One region of the Vibrio sp. A37 genome, then DNA from elsewhere that is predicted to be linked to it. Evidence: predicted binding sites of a transcription regulator. Region 1 holds the regulator's gene; the other holds the start of a gene.
What was found. The regulator PurR, encoded in region 1, represses purine synthesis genes. The targets are predictions, from matches to a motif close to TNANGNAAACGTTTNCNTNA.
Positions count from the first base shown of each region.

Region 2: the regulator PurR is predicted to act here: its motif matches at 3,760-3,779, upstream of ihfA (integration host factor subunit alpha).

Region 1 is NZ_JBLNLI010000009.1:105,553-113,101, forward strand. It holds gene glgA (glycogen synthase GlgA) at 1-50, shown strand, start outside; gene ACM2FC_RS15995 (DUF7577 domain-containing protein) at 131-448, opposite strand; gene ACM2FC_RS16000 (TVP38/TMEM64 family protein) at 448-1,140, opposite strand; gene ACM2FC_RS16005 (TfoX/Sxy family DNA transformation protein) at 1,286-1,876, opposite strand; cyclic di-GMP riboswitch class I at 1,996-2,080, opposite strand; gene purR (HTH-type transcriptional repressor PurR) at 2,260-3,267, opposite strand; gene torD (molecular chaperone TorD) at 3,525-4,193, opposite strand; gene elyC (envelope biogenesis factor ElyC) at 4,349-5,152, opposite strand; gene cmoM (tRNA uridine 5-oxyacetic acid(34) methyltransferase CmoM) at 5,267-6,052, shown strand; gene mukF (chromosome partition protein MukF) at 6,061-7,398, shown strand; gene mukE (chromosome partition protein MukE) at 7,379-7,549, shown strand, end outside.
Region 2 is NZ_JBLNLI010000002.1:528,286-535,834, forward strand. It holds gene purT (formate-dependent phosphoribosylglycinamide formyltransferase) at 220-1,395, shown strand; gene ACM2FC_RS05985 (thiopurine S-methyltransferase) at 1,438-2,085, opposite strand; gene ACM2FC_RS05990 (RelA/SpoT domain-containing protein) at 2,477-3,259, shown strand; gene ihfA (integration host factor subunit alpha) at 3,347-3,640, opposite strand; gene pheT (phenylalanine--tRNA ligase subunit beta) at 4,149-6,551, opposite strand; gene pheS (phenylalanine--tRNA ligase subunit alpha) at 6,570-7,549, opposite strand, start outside.

The sequences.
Region 1 (7,549 bases):
GTTGGAAAAATGCTGCGCAAGAGTACTTGGATTTATATCTTAGTGCATAGCAGATAGCAGATAGCAGATAGCAGATAGCAGATAGCAGGATGCAATTTATTAAGGCGCTTTTTGGCGCCTTTTTCTACATCTAGACTTCAATTGACTGCCCGCAATTCCAGCAAATAGCAAACTGTCCTTCGTTTTGCTCGTCACAGTGAGGGCATTTCCAATCCACTACATTACCTTGGGTTAGTCTAGATTGGTACTCTTTGATAATACTCGTGGCTTTGTCTTGGTGAAAAGGGTTGAGCAACCAGACATATGGCTCAGTATCTTCACCAAAAGGTAATTCACCTTGCAAGCCAAATAAACTTTCCCCTCTGACTTCACAGTCGACTCGCTCAGACTTTAAAAGCTCACAAACAAGGTGAGCTTCCGTAGGGTTTTTTGCCGTATAGAGCTTCATTAAGCACTGCCATTTTGTGTATTTGGTCCTAATTTAATTTTGGTCATGATCCACTTGGCTATAAACGGGAACAAGCCCAGTAACGCAAATGAACCAAGCACGATAGGAGATACTATGCCAGAAAGGCTATCGATTTGAGATAGCTGAGTCCCCGCATTTAGATATACCGCCGTGCCTGGTAGCATTCCAAGTTGACTGACTAGATAGAAGCGTAGAGTGCTTATAGGTGTTAATCCCATTAATAAATTAATAAGAAAGAAAGGGAATACAGGGATAAGTCTTAGAGAGAATAGGTAGAACGATCCATCTCTTTCAACGCCTTTGTTAATTGCGGATAACTTTTCACCAAACTTGCTTTGTACCCAATCACGAAGGAGATAGCGACTGCTTAGAAACGCCAGTGTTGCTCCAATAGTACTGGCAAAAGAGACCAAAATTAAGCTGTTCCAAAAGCCAAACAGGGCTGCCGCTAAAAGAGTAACGACTGCTGCGCCAGGAATAGAAAAAGCTGTGATAGCAACGTAAGCGAGGAAGTAAATCACTACGGCCGTAACAAAGTTATCGGAAATATATTGGTTAAGTAACTCTTGTTGAGCTTTTGCATTTTCTATGGTTAAGTACTGACCAAAATTGATACCAAGAAAAATAATCAGCAGGACTAAGATTGTTCCGATGATGAGCTTTTTATTCATTTGATTCTCCAGCAGCTACATAACTCTGTCTTTAAGAAGACAATTTGGCATTATCTGAGTATATAGACAGGAGCATAAAAAAATAAATTTCACCCATGTACAAAAAAACCGACATAAAGTCGGCTTTTTTATACTGAAGCTGAGGTTAAATTAACCGGCTTTGTAACTCTTCTTTCCTAGCTTGAGGAATGACGGACCAGTGCTTGCCTTGAATCGCTCCCTCTAAAGCCCACAGAAGCTCTAAACTCACATCAGTTGAATGAGTTTGTTTGATAGCTTTAAAAGCTTCAACAGAGCCTTTTTGCTCAAGTGCTTCCACAGATTCTATTCCTGCTCTTTTCAGCATTCTTTCGGTTGCTAGCCGAAGGTTAGGTAAGTCTTTTAACCTTGTCGGTTTGCCAACCGATTGAGAGACTTTCTCCTTCTGAGCAGAAAACCAAGCTTCTTTGGCACATTCAAAAGTTTGCTGTGGGTCTTTGTCCCAGTTATCCGGAAGAGCGAAGTACTTAGTGACTACAGGTAGCCCCTTTTTAGTGTATACGTAGGGTTCATATCCACGTGTTTTAAAGCTTTTCAATGCTTTATCATCAGCACGTATATGAAGTTTATCATTGGCGATAAGAGCGAACATTGTGTCATCAACAAATATTCCATAGCCACCGAACATAGAGCGAGATTTGATTCGTCCTAATGGCTCAAAGAGCTTCATTGAATCTTTTAAAATTGGTTTATCCATATCAACTAATCCCGAGCTTAGAGGATACGCACACGAAGGCATGCGATGAGTTTGAGACGTAGATGAACTACTATGCAGAAAGGTTGAATAAAAACTTTGGTTTATATTGCATAACGATCATCGGTAACCCCGCTACCTATTCTAAAAAGACTTAGGCCGGAAGCTTTGCGTCCCACTCTCTCAAGTGGTTTGCCTTGTGCGTATCATTATTAAGTCATTTAATAATAATTCAGATTTTGCGGAAAGGTTCACTTTTCTTGATATGAAACGTGATCTTGCTTCAGAGGGTGATTGTAAATAAATGCGAATGGATTTTAGGTTAAAATATGCGCTGAATTAAAATTCAGCGCATAAATACGATACATTCTGCCTATATATTTGGCTTATTTTCTGATATCTCTAACAGTATCGCGCTCGACTATCTCAGGTTGCATCTCGAACACGCGTTTTTCGTGTTTTTTATCTTTGATTCGTTCTAAAAGTATTTCGAACGCGTTTTTACCGACACGACGTTTAGGTTGGTGGATGGTTGTGAGTGGCGGAGAAAAGTATTCAGCTAGCTCAATATTGTCGTAGCCAATCACAGATATATCATCAGGAATGCGTATACCTTTTTGCTGAAGTCGGCTCATTAATCCCAGAGCCATGGTGTCATTGAAACAAAATACCGCCGTTGGCTTTTTGTCCATGACTGCAATCTTGTCTGCGGCAAGAACAGCGGTATCACACTCAAAGTTACCTTCTAAAATCCAATCATTGTTTACTGGGATATTTTCTTCGTTTAGAGCTCTGGTATAACCTCGGATGCGTTCTTGGCAGGCGGCCTTTTCTAGTTGGCCACTCAAGCAAGCGATATCTCTGTGACCTCTGTCCAACAGGTAGCGGGTAGCTAAATAGCCACCTTCTTCAGAATTATCGATAATTTTATCTGCTTGAGAACTTTCAGGTCCCCAGTCCATAATCACTTTAGGGATATCGGGGTGGCTATCAAGCATTTCCAACAGCTCTTCGGTGAGATCTGAGCACATAACCAGCATGCCATCGACTCGCTTTTCCGCAAGCATACGTATGTAATCTTTCTGCTTTTCGTAGATCCCGCCAGTGTTACATAAAATCAGAGTATACCCTTGTCGGTAACAATAGCTTTCGACACCATCAATGACTTCAGAAAAAAACAAATTAGTAGATTGAGTAACCAGCATACCAATTGTCCGGGTAGTGTTGCACTTTAGGCTCCGTGCTACAGCACTAGGAGCGTAGTTTAGTTCCTTGACCGCTTGCATCACTTTTTCTTGGGTCGCTTCGGCAACAAAACGAGTCTTATTGATAACGTGTGAAACGGTTGTCGTCGATACACCGGCTAAGCGTGCAACATCTTTAATGGTGGCCATAACGTGCTGTCCTGTTAGTTACTACCTACCTCAGCTCCAGAAGTAGGCAGAAAATTTAGTTGTAAAATGTTCTAAATAAGGCCTGCCTAACTCACTTTTTCAGAAAGTTTGGCAGGCCCTACTAGGGTGTGTTGACCTTTCGAGGTTAAATTTTGTTCAATTTTAAGGCTTTTAATCGATTGCGTTGTTATTTTGTAGTGATTTAGCGCTATTGGGCGAACAAAAACCTACCTTACTAACATAATGTGGTTATTTTGTCACGAATTTCGCCCTACAGTGTCGGGTGAAGCAAGGTATTCGCAGTCTAATTCTAGAAAAGAAACTAACAGGCGAGTAAACGCTGCATAAAAGCCAAAATTGTCTTTTGCGTTTACTTGCTCTCGAAAATCATACATCCAAGAGAGTAGATAGCTGCGGATAAAGGTTTCTTGTTCTTTTAAAGCATTTTCAAGGTGTGGGAGCTGCTCGAGTTCATTTGATCGGATAATGAGGTTTCCTAAAAAGTCCAATATGTTAGAAATATGATCGGCGGGCTCATTTTGAATTTGGTCGAGAGTAATATTGTGCGATTGCATTATCTTGACGATTTCCTGTGCGGAAATCTTGTTCGCAGGATTGGCCATATTACGATAACTTGAAGCGCAGGCAGAAATTGCGCGTTTGTCTGAACTTAAAAAAAGATCATCAAAATCTGACGATAGCTGAATTTGTGGGTCATCCATTAGAACTATTTTGTCGATGCAGTGCAACAGGTCATCACTGGGCTCAGTAAGGACTGGGACATCACCTAACCCTTCAATAAATGTTCTGATCTGTGAGCTTCGATATTGCTCTAACTCTGCGTCAGATAGTTCTTTAATGAATATGCTCGAAATCCACCAATATATTTCTGCGCGTTTATCGTTAAATGCTTTTAAGTCGATCATGCTTGCGTAAATGTTCCGTTCATGCTTTTAGTGTAATCAATAAATGGGAATCTGCTCGCAAATTGATGTATTCTTATGTGTGCGGTGAGGGGAAATACAGTTGTTCGACAATAAAGGAGAAGCGTTGAGCCCACTCTAAAAGCAGGCTCACGAGATTATTGTTCTTGAGTATTCTGGTTGGAAGAGCCAGCAAGATCTTTAGAAACCCAGTCACGCATTGATTGCCAAATTAAACCTAGGCGTTCATGCCAATAGATTTCAGTTTGTTCAAGGTACTTGGCCTTTGGCGTATATTTATCCCAAGGTTGAGAGATATTTTTATGTGCTAGGAAGTTGGTTGGAGCTGGGAGAGGATTCAATCCCACGGAATGAAATTCGTTTAGAGCCCTTGTCATATGACTTGCGGAAGTGACTAACACTAGCCGCTTCTGTTTGACGAAAGCCGCGGCTTGACGTGCTTCTTCCCAAGTGTCCTGAGCCGTTTCAAGCAAGATGATATCGGATTTTGGAACACCCAACGCAAGCGCCACTTTTGCCATCATTCGAGCGTTGCTTACTTCTGAACCGGCCGCATAACCGGACAAAATCAATTTTGAACCAGGATACATACGCATGATGCGTATACCTTCTGCAAGACGCATTAGTCCAGTTCTACTTAGTTCCGAAGTGGGTGGGATTTGATCATCAACTACGTGACCGCTCCCTAGTACCATGACATAGTCAACAGATTCGTCGACAGGGAAAAAAGCCCCATGTTGTCTTTCTAATGGCATTAAAAGGCGGCTTGAAACAGGTTGGAAAGAAATTAAAAAGATACCTGTTAGGGAAAATAAAACAATTAAGCAACCAGTTTTACGTCTGGTAGTAAACATAATTAGCATTAGGCCTAAAAAGCCAAGAATTAGCATGGCAGGCAAAGGCATTAGCATTGAAGAAATTAATTTTTTCAGCACAAACATTCTCAAATAGTCCGAAAAATCATCAGTTGATTACAAAAAAGAAATAAACCTTCTTTATTCCTACCGTTCATATGACAGAATAGCAGCACGATTAGCTATCATAACGTACCGACTGTGACTCAAGACCGCAATTTCGACGATATTGCCCACAAATTTGCAAAAAATATATACGGATCAGATAAAGGAGAGATCCGTCAACACATTGTTTGGCAAGATCTTCTCAGTATTTTAGATGTATTGGAAGCCCCAAAAAAATCTCTGCATGTGCTTGATGCAGGGGGAGGGCTGGCGCAGATGTCGCAAAAGCTTGCTAAACTCGGACACGAGATTACACTATGCGATCTATCATCTGAGATGTTGCAGTTGGCAAAAAAAGATATTGAAAAGTGTGGGCTCCTAGATTCCTACCGCTTTGTCCATGCTCCGGTTCAATCCATTTCAGAGCACCTAGAACAACCTGTCGATTTACTGATGTTTCATGCCGTCATGGAGTGGCTTGCAGAGCCAAAGTCTGCACTGAGCACAGTTTTACAACAAGTCAGGCCAGGTGGGGTCGCTTCTGTTATGTTCTATAACCATCATGGATTAATATATAAAAATGTCACCTGTGGAAACATTCCTCACATATTAGAGGGAATGCCTCATAGAAAGAGATTTAAGCTGCAACCACAGAAAGGACTCTTACCAGAAGACGTCTATCAATGGATAGAGGAACAAGGATTCGAGATTTGTGGCAAATCAGGGATTCGCTGTTTTAGCGATTACATAGGGAATATGGAATACATGGGTGACTATCAATTCGAAGACGTACTAGCGCTCGAACAACAATTGTGTAGAAAAGAGCCCTACTTATCCTTGGGCCGATACATACATGTATGGGCTAGGAAGAAAGAACAATAGGAATAAGGATGAGCGAAGAGACTCAGCACGTTGCCGAGCAGCCGATTGAAGAACTTGTCGGCTGGATACAGCAGCATGATTTCTCCTTACACCTCTCAACTGAACGACTTGCATTTCTCATTGCTTTAGCGGTACTGAGCAACGAGAGATTTGATGAAGAGATGGGTGAAGGAGAGTTGCACGATGCATTTATTTTCGTGACCAAAATGTTTGAACAAACAGGGGAAGCGACTGCATTTCGTGCCAACAACGCCATTAATGAAATGGTTTCTCAACGACTGTTAAGTCGATTTACTAGTGAAGTTACTGATGGTGCAAGCATTTATCGCTTGTCGCCGCTTGCTATTGGCATTACCGATTATTATGTACGCCATCGAGAGTTCTCAAAACTGAAGCTCTCTATCCAACTTGCCATCGTTGCGGATGAAATGGCAAAAGCCATAGAGGCAGCCCAGAAGGGCGGCACAGCAGGGCATTGGAAGAAAAATGTTTATGGCGTACTTAAGTACTCAGTAAGCGAGATATTTGACCAAATTGATCTCAACCAGCGTGTTATGGATGAGCAACAGCAACTTGTTAAAGAACAAATTGCAGAGCTACTGAATAAAGACTGGCGAGAAGCGATTAATAACTGTGAAGCTTTGTTAACCGAGACTTCAACCACATTAAAAGAGTTGCAAGATACACTGCAAGCAGCGGGTGATAATCTGCAGACTCAGCTTTTAGATATTCAAGAAATTATCTATGGAAATGAAGAGCTAGAGTTTATTGCTGAAACCTTGTATTCACTTCAAATGAAACTCGATCGCATTACAAGCTGGGGCCAGCAAGCGATCGATTTGTGGATTGGTTACGACAGGCATGTTCACAAATTTATCCGTACCGCGATAGATATGGATAAGAACCGTGCATTTAGTTCTCGTCTTCGTCAGTCGGTACAAGAGTACTTTGATTCACCTTGGTACCTAACGTATGCTGATGCGGAAAGACTGACCGATATGAGAGATGAAGCGTTAGTTCTGCGTGATGATGAAGTCACAGGCCAAGTGCCTCTTGATGTGGAATACGAAGAATTCCAACAAGTAAACGATGAGCTTTCTGAGCGAATTGGTGAAATGTTGCAAAGCCATAAAGAACGTTCCGCGCCAATCGATCTCGGTTCGGTATTGCGCGATTACTTGTCATCTCACCCACAAGCCCACCATTTTGATTTAGCCCGTATCGTTATCGACCAAGCGGTTCGCTTGGGGTATTCCGAGTCTGATTATCAAGCGATTCAACCTGATTGGCAGGCAATTAACGAATATGGCGCAAAGGTACAAGCGAATGTCATTGACCGATACTAATAACGAATACATGCCTGACAATCTGGTTAAGGCAATATCAAATCCTCTTTTTCCTGCGTTAGACAGTATGCTGCGAGCAGGAAGACATATTTCGAGCGAAGATCTCGACAACCATACCTTGCTAACAGATTTTGAGTCGGAATTAGCCCAA
Region 2 (7,549 bases), on a different contig from region 1:
ATACCCACTCAATACAATTTTTATTAAGATAATTCGGTAGCACTGACTTAACTTAAACCAAACTCCCTTAGGCCGGCTTAATTCTTTATTTTCTAATAAAATAAGGAATTTACAATGTAAAGCTGATATAGACCACTAAAAAGCAAACGTTTGCTTTTTCTCTATCTTCAAGTATTATTTAGCACCTAACCATTATCCATATTAGGTACAAGGTTTTATATGTTTGGTACCGCTACGACTTCAAGTGCAACTCGTGTTTTATTATTAGGCTCTGGAGAGCTAGGAAAAGAGGTCGCAATCGAGTGCCAAAGGCTCGGACTCGAGGTTATCGCGTGTGATAGGTATCCAAGTGCCCCTGCTATGCAGGTTGCGCATCGCTCTCATGTATTCAACATGCTAGATGACCATCAACTCCGTAACGTTATCGAGCAGGAAAAGCCAGATTTTATCGTGCCTGAAATCGAAGCTATTGCAACCGATGTATTGGTCGATTTAGAGAAGCAAGGCTTAAATGTTGTACCATCAGCAAAAGCTGTAAAACTGACCATGGATCGCGAAGGTATACGCAAACTCGCCGCAGAGGAGCTAGGGCTTCATACCTCCCCTTACCGATTCGCCGACAGTTATCAAAGCTTCGCGGAAGCCGTTGAAGGTGTTGGTTTACCTTGTGTTTGCAAACCAGTAATGAGCTCTTCTGGTAAAGGTCAAAGTGTCATTAGGACACCTGCAGAAATCAGAGCTGCGTGGGAATACTCTCAGCGAGGGGGCCGAGGTACTGCCGGAAAAGTCATCGTTGAAGGATTCATCGATTTCGATTATGAGATTACTCTACTGACGGCCCGTTCAGTAAATGGCGTACATTTTTGCGCTCCTATCGGTCATAGGCAAGAAGATGGTGACTATCGCGAATCTTGGCAGCCACAAAGTATGTCAGAAAAAGCTCTAAATAAAGCCCATCATGCAGCAAAACTCATTGTCGATGCGTTAGGCGGCTACGGTATCTTTGGCGTCGAGTTGTTTATTAATGGCGATGATGTGATATTCAATGAAGTGTCTCCACGCCCACACGATACAGGCTTAGTTACCCTCATTTCTCAAGATATGTCTGAGTTTGCTATTCACGTTCGAGCGTTCACTGGCTTACCAATTGGAGCCATTAATCAGTTGGGTAGCTCCGCTTCAGCTGTCATTCTTGGAAATGGCCAGTCGAAAAACATTCGCTACCAGGGGCTAAACCATGTTTTGGAAAATCCTGTTTGCCAGCTACGCTTATTTGGAAAGCCAGATATTGATGGTCAGCGCCGACTTGGTGTTGTGCTGGCGAGAAAAAACTCTATCGAGTTAGCGATAGAAACTGCTGTTAAATCTGCTAGCAAAATAGATATTCTATATTAAACTGCTATTCCCCAAGCGAAGCAAAGCGCTTGGGGTAGAAAGCTAGCTTTCAATTAGCCAAGCTTCCTCAGCAAATCGGCTTAATCCCTTTTGCTTGACTTTAGGGTGGCTTTCATCAGCATCATCTCGATACAAATGCGTAACTTTTAGTCCTTCAAATAGTTTTTCTACTTCTGCTTGAGGCACACTAAATGGAGGGCCTGACATCTCTGACTGACTATAGTCTAATGTCACCAGCAAAATTCTACCTTCTGGCTTCAATAGAGAAAGGAGCCTAACTACATATTCTTTTCTCATTTCTTCAGGTAATGCAATCAGAGCAGCGCGATCGTAAACAATATCCACTTTCTCTATTGGTGCGGTAAAGTAGTCTCCAGTATAAATAGAAAGTTCGTCGAACTGGTAAAGCTCATGTTGACCACTAACAGGAATTACTGTTGGCGTGTAAAAGTGCTCTGCGAAAAATGAACGAACTGCCACCTGACTAAGTTCGACGCCCTGTACTGAATCATGACGAGAAGCCAACCACACCAAATCTTCAGTTTTACCGCAAAGTGGAACAAATACTTTATCACCTCTAGCTGGAGACGTTTTCTCCCAGTGGTTAATTAGAATAGGGTTGACTTCATTGAGGTGAAAACCAATCTGATTTGACGCCCACTTGTTGTGCCAAAATTCTGGATCTTTCATTATTAAAGGCCTTTTAGACTTATTGTGATTGTTGTTACGTAGCCGGATGGACTTCGTGGCATAACTATACTTTTTAATTGCTTAGATTACACGAACTGAGAGCGTGGTTACAGATTGTTACAGCCTTCTTATGAAGCTAAAGATTTTGTTCATTTTCCATTAATCTCTCCATCAATATACTTTCAAATGTAGATTAAGGAAGCAGGCGCAAAGACAAGTTCGAAGTTGTGATAGCTCGCATACTTTTAAAGTATTTGCTTTGCTCATGGTTGAATTCCACTTCTTAACGCCCAATTTCATATTTGTTAACTCTTGATTTGTTTGTGCTGAAAACCTTTATAACTTTTTGTTGTCACATTTTTATTCAACACAGCGAATTTGAGGAGAGTGAATGAGTTTTATTTTCCGTACTACAGCAATCATGTTGCTGTTGCTGAGCCGAACGTCTGCGTTTGCTGCGCCTCCGACTCCTTCAGGGAGTGAACAATCTAGACTGTCAAACCAGCAACAAAATGAAGTTTGCTCCAAACGTTTCAAGCATTGTTTAAGCGGCCTTTATGGCATATCCAGTACCGAACAAGCTTCGGTGATTCAACCTTACAATGATTTTGACCTCTTATACAGCCACGCAACTAATGCCCAAAAAGAACTGGAAATACTTTGTGCAAGTGCCGCCCTACTCACAGGAACTGACGCTATATTTTCAGGCACAAAATCGAAACAACGCGCGCTAAACAAAATAAATCATGAATTAGGTGGCAACGTCGAAAAAATTACCGACTTGGCGAGAGCAACAATTGTTGCGAATGATGTCTCTAGCCTAGTTGAAGTATATGAAGCCCTGAGCCGAGAAACGACGGTCGTTAGAGTAAAAAACAGATTTAAATCCCCTAGAGAATCTGGGTACCGAGACTTAAACTTGCTTGTTCAATTACCTCAATCAGGGTTGATTGCTGAAGTTCAGTTACACCTTCAGGCAATAGCGGATGTAAAAAGTGGGCGTGAGCATGACCTATATGAAGAGATTCAACTTATAGAACGCAGTGCTGCGGAACAAAACCGAGCACTTACAGAATTAGAAACAGCGAAAATTGAAAACATTAGGCAGGTATCGAAGGAGCTATATCAAAAGGCATGGCAGCCTTACATCACTACACACCTTCAAGCAGCATAGTCTGAGCGCTACTCATTGAAGTGTAGCGCACAACCTTAAAACACGGTGGTGAAAGCTTTCACCGCCGAATTTTACCTTTATAAAACTCTAACTTGCCTTAATATTTTCAACTCGAGCTTTTAACTTCTGGCCTGGACGGAAGGTTACCACCCTACGAGCGGTAATTGGAATGTCTTCACCGGTTTTCGGGTTTCGACCAGGTCGTTCATTTTTATCGCGAAGATCAAAGTTGCCAAAACCTGACAGTTTTACCTGTTCGCCACTTTCGAGTGCTTTGCGAATTTCTTCAAAGAACACTTCAACCGTTTCCTTGGCATCCCGTTTACTGTATCCAAGTTTTTCAAACAGGTTCTCAGCCAAATCGGCCTTTGTGAGCGCCATAAAACTTTCCTCAAAACTGTGTTAAACATTGCTGCCTAAAAGGCTGCGCCATAGCATTTCGCCTAGCCAATCAACAACATATAGGCTTTACCTTGAAAAGTGTAAGTCAAGCTTATGATTTTCGCCAACTTTTTTCTTTATCAATTACTGATTTGCAAGGTAAATCAATGAGATATAATTTAATCAAAATTAGATATTATTCTAATAAATCACTAGCACGTTAAATAATTACAGTACATTACACTATTAACAAATTAAACATTAGCATATCGAACTATGAATGAAGGTTTCGTAAGATTTTGTCAATTTTTATAATTATAAAAATCATACACTTAAATTAAACAATTAATTCACATAATTTATATGCAAACTCTAGCATTACACACTACACTTCTCGGATTGTCTTGTAAGAAGTGCATAAATTAATTTCCGTGTATTCAAAATACTAATGGCATAGAAAAGCCCTATCATATAATTAGATAGGGCTTAAACTTGCTATAGTTTTCTATTAGTCGCGTAGCATTGCACCAAATTGTTCCGACGCTGCAGCAACAATTGAATCAACACTATTACTGATGTCTGCATCTTCTAAAGTGCGCTCTACCGACTGTAATGTCAGTGCGATCGCTAAGCTCTTCTTGCCTTCTTCAATGCCTTTACCAACGTACACATCGAAAAGCTTCGCATCAACAAGTAGTTCGCCACCACTTGCAAGACAAGCATCAACGATATCCGAAGAGTTAACTTTCTCATCAACAACTAGTGCAATATCGCGTCGATTGGCAGGAAATTTAGATACTTTAACTGCTTCCGGAATCACACGTGTATTAATGGAATTCCACTCGATCTCGAATACGATAGTACGACCATTCAGACCAAGTTTACGCTCTAGTTCTGGGTGTACTGTACCAATCACACCGATTTCTTTTCCATCCGCGGTAATAATTGCAGATTGACCAGGGTGAAGCGCTTGGTTTTTAGAGCTTGCGTCGCCTAGCGGCTTAAAGCCAAACGCGATTTCATTAGAAGTCAGTTCTAGTACTGCTTCTAAATCACCTTTAAGGTCAAAGAAGTCAACAGTATTGGTAGCAATATCCCAATGCTCTTCGTTTCTAGCGCCAGCAATAACACCAGCAAGCATTGGCTCTTGGCGCATACCATTTTCGGCAGACTTAGAAGGAATAAAGCGAAGACCAAATTCAAACAACCTAACTCGTGGTTGCTGACGTTTTTGGTTATGAACAACTGTATTCAATAGGCCTTGAATCAAGCCTAGACGCATTGCAGACATATCCGCCGAAATTGGGTTCGGTAGCACGAGTGGCTCTACATCAGCAACAATCAGCTTTTGCTGCTCTGGCTCGACAAAGCTGTAGGTAATTGCTTCATGATAGCCACGATCAACCAAAAGATTACGAACGCGCTTAAGCGGTAAGCTTTCTTCTTTGTGGTCATTCATTTTTAATGCAGCAAGTGGAGACTGATTTGGAATATTGTTGTAACCGTAAATACGGCCCACTTCTTCAATCAAATCTTCTTCAATTGCAATATCAAAGCGCCAAGTCGGTGCAACTGCACTCCAACCTGCATCCGCTGTCTCAACAGACAGACCTAAACGCTCTAGGATTTCTACTACGTCACTATCAGCAATGTGATGGCCAAGCAGCTTATCTAAAGCGCCACGACGAAGTAACACTGAATTTGCTTTTGGTAAATCTGCTTCAGACTCAGCAACAATCACTGGTGCAACTTCACCACCACAGATCTCAACAAGTAGCTGAGTTGCACGCTCCATCGCGTTTGTTTGCAGTGCATAGTCTACGCCGCGTTCAAAACGCATTGATGATTCAGTGTGTAAGCCGTAGCTGCGCGCTCGTCCACGAATATGATCTGGCGAGAAGAAAGCACACTCTAACAATACATCTTTAGTTTCAGTGCTCACACCAGAACCTTCACCACCAAAGATACCAGCAATTGCCAGTGCTTGATTGTGGTCTGCAACAACTAACGTGTCACTGTTTAGTTCTGCTTCGTTGCCATCTAGAAGAGTTAGTTTTTCGCCCTGCTCTGCCATACGTACCACAATGCCACCTTCGACCTTGTTCAAGTCGAATGCGTGCATTGGTTGGCCTTGCTCAAGCAATACATAGTTAGTGATGTCAACAACAGGATCGATAGAACGAATCCCACAACGGCGCAGTTTCTCTTGCATCCAAAGCGGAGTTTCAGCTTGAACATTTACGTTCTTAACAACACGGCCTAGATATCTTGGGCACGCATCAGTCGCTTTGATTTCTATTGAAACAGTATCGTCAATTGCAGGTGCAACCGGTGTGACTTCTGGCTCAGTTACATCGGCTCGGTTAAGTACACCAACTTCTCTCGCCAAACCACGAATGCTAAAGCAATCGGCACGGTTCGCAGTTAAGTCAACATCAACTGTCACATCGTCAAGCTCAAGAAGTTTACGGAAATCAGTACCAATAACTGCATCAGCAGACAACTCTAAAATACCGTCAGACTCTACGTCGATACCTAGTTCAGTAAATGAGCAAAGCATACCGTGAGATGGTTGGCCGCGTAGTTTCGCTTTCTTGATTTTGAAATCGCCAGGTAGAACAGCGCCTACCGTTGCTACTGCAACTTTTAAACCTTGACGACAGTTTGGCGCGCCACAAACGATATCAAGAAGTTCCTCTTCACCGACATCAACTTTAGTTACGCGTAGTTTGTCTGCATCTGGGTGTTGAGCACATTCAACAACCTGACCTACTTTAACGCCAGTGAAAGAGCCAGCAACAGGTAAAACGTCGTCTACCTCTAGGCCAGCCATTGTAATTTGGTGAGTAAGCTCGTCAGTTGTAACCGATGGGTTAACCCACTCACGAAGCCATGATTCGCTGAATTTCATAGTGATTAAACCTCTGGATTACTTGAACTGTTTTAAGAAACGTAGGTCATTCTCGAAGAATGCACGTAGATCGTTAACGCCGTAACGTAACATGGTCAAGCGCTCTACACCCATACCGAATGCAAAACCAGAGTATTTTTCTGCATCAATACCGACAGCTTTTAGTACGTTTGGATGAACCATTCCGCATCCTAGAACCTCTAGCCATTTGCCGTTTTTACCTTTTACATCCACTTCTGCTGAAGGTTCAGTAAACGGGAAGTAAGATGGACGGAAACGCACTTCTACCTCTTCTTCGAAGAAGTTGCATAGGAAATCATGCAAAATGCCCTTTAGTTGAGCGAAGTTTACATTTTCGTCTACCAACATACCTTCAACTTGGTGGAACATTGGCGTATGAGTTTGATCGTAGTCGTTACGATATACACGGCCAGGTGCGATAAAGCGGAATGGCGGTTTACCATTTTCCATCGTACGAATCTGTACACCAGAAGTATGAGTACGTAACATCAAGTCAGGATTAAAGAAGAAAGTATCATGATCAGTACGCGCTGGATGGTCTTCTGCAATGTTCAATGCGTCAAAGTTGTGGAAGGCATCTTCAATCTCAGGACCAGACTCAACATTAAAGCCAAGCTCACCAAAAAACTGTTCAATGCGCTCAACAGTGCGAGTTACTGGGTGTAGACCACCATTTTCCATACGACGACCAGGTAATGTTACGTCGATGGTTTCTTCAGCAAGCTTCGCTTCTAACTCGGCACGTTGAAGAGCATCTTTACGTGCAGCAATCGCTTGTTGGACTGCGCCTTTCGCTTTATTGATCTCTTGACCAGCACTACGACGCTCTTCTGGTGGTAACTTTCCAAGGCTCTGAAGCTGAGCAGTAAGCTCACCTTTTTTACCTAGATACTGAACACGCACTTCATCAAGTGCGACAAGCGAGTCAGCAGCGTCAATTGCAGCGCCCGCGTTAGCAATAATCTCTTCTAGATGTT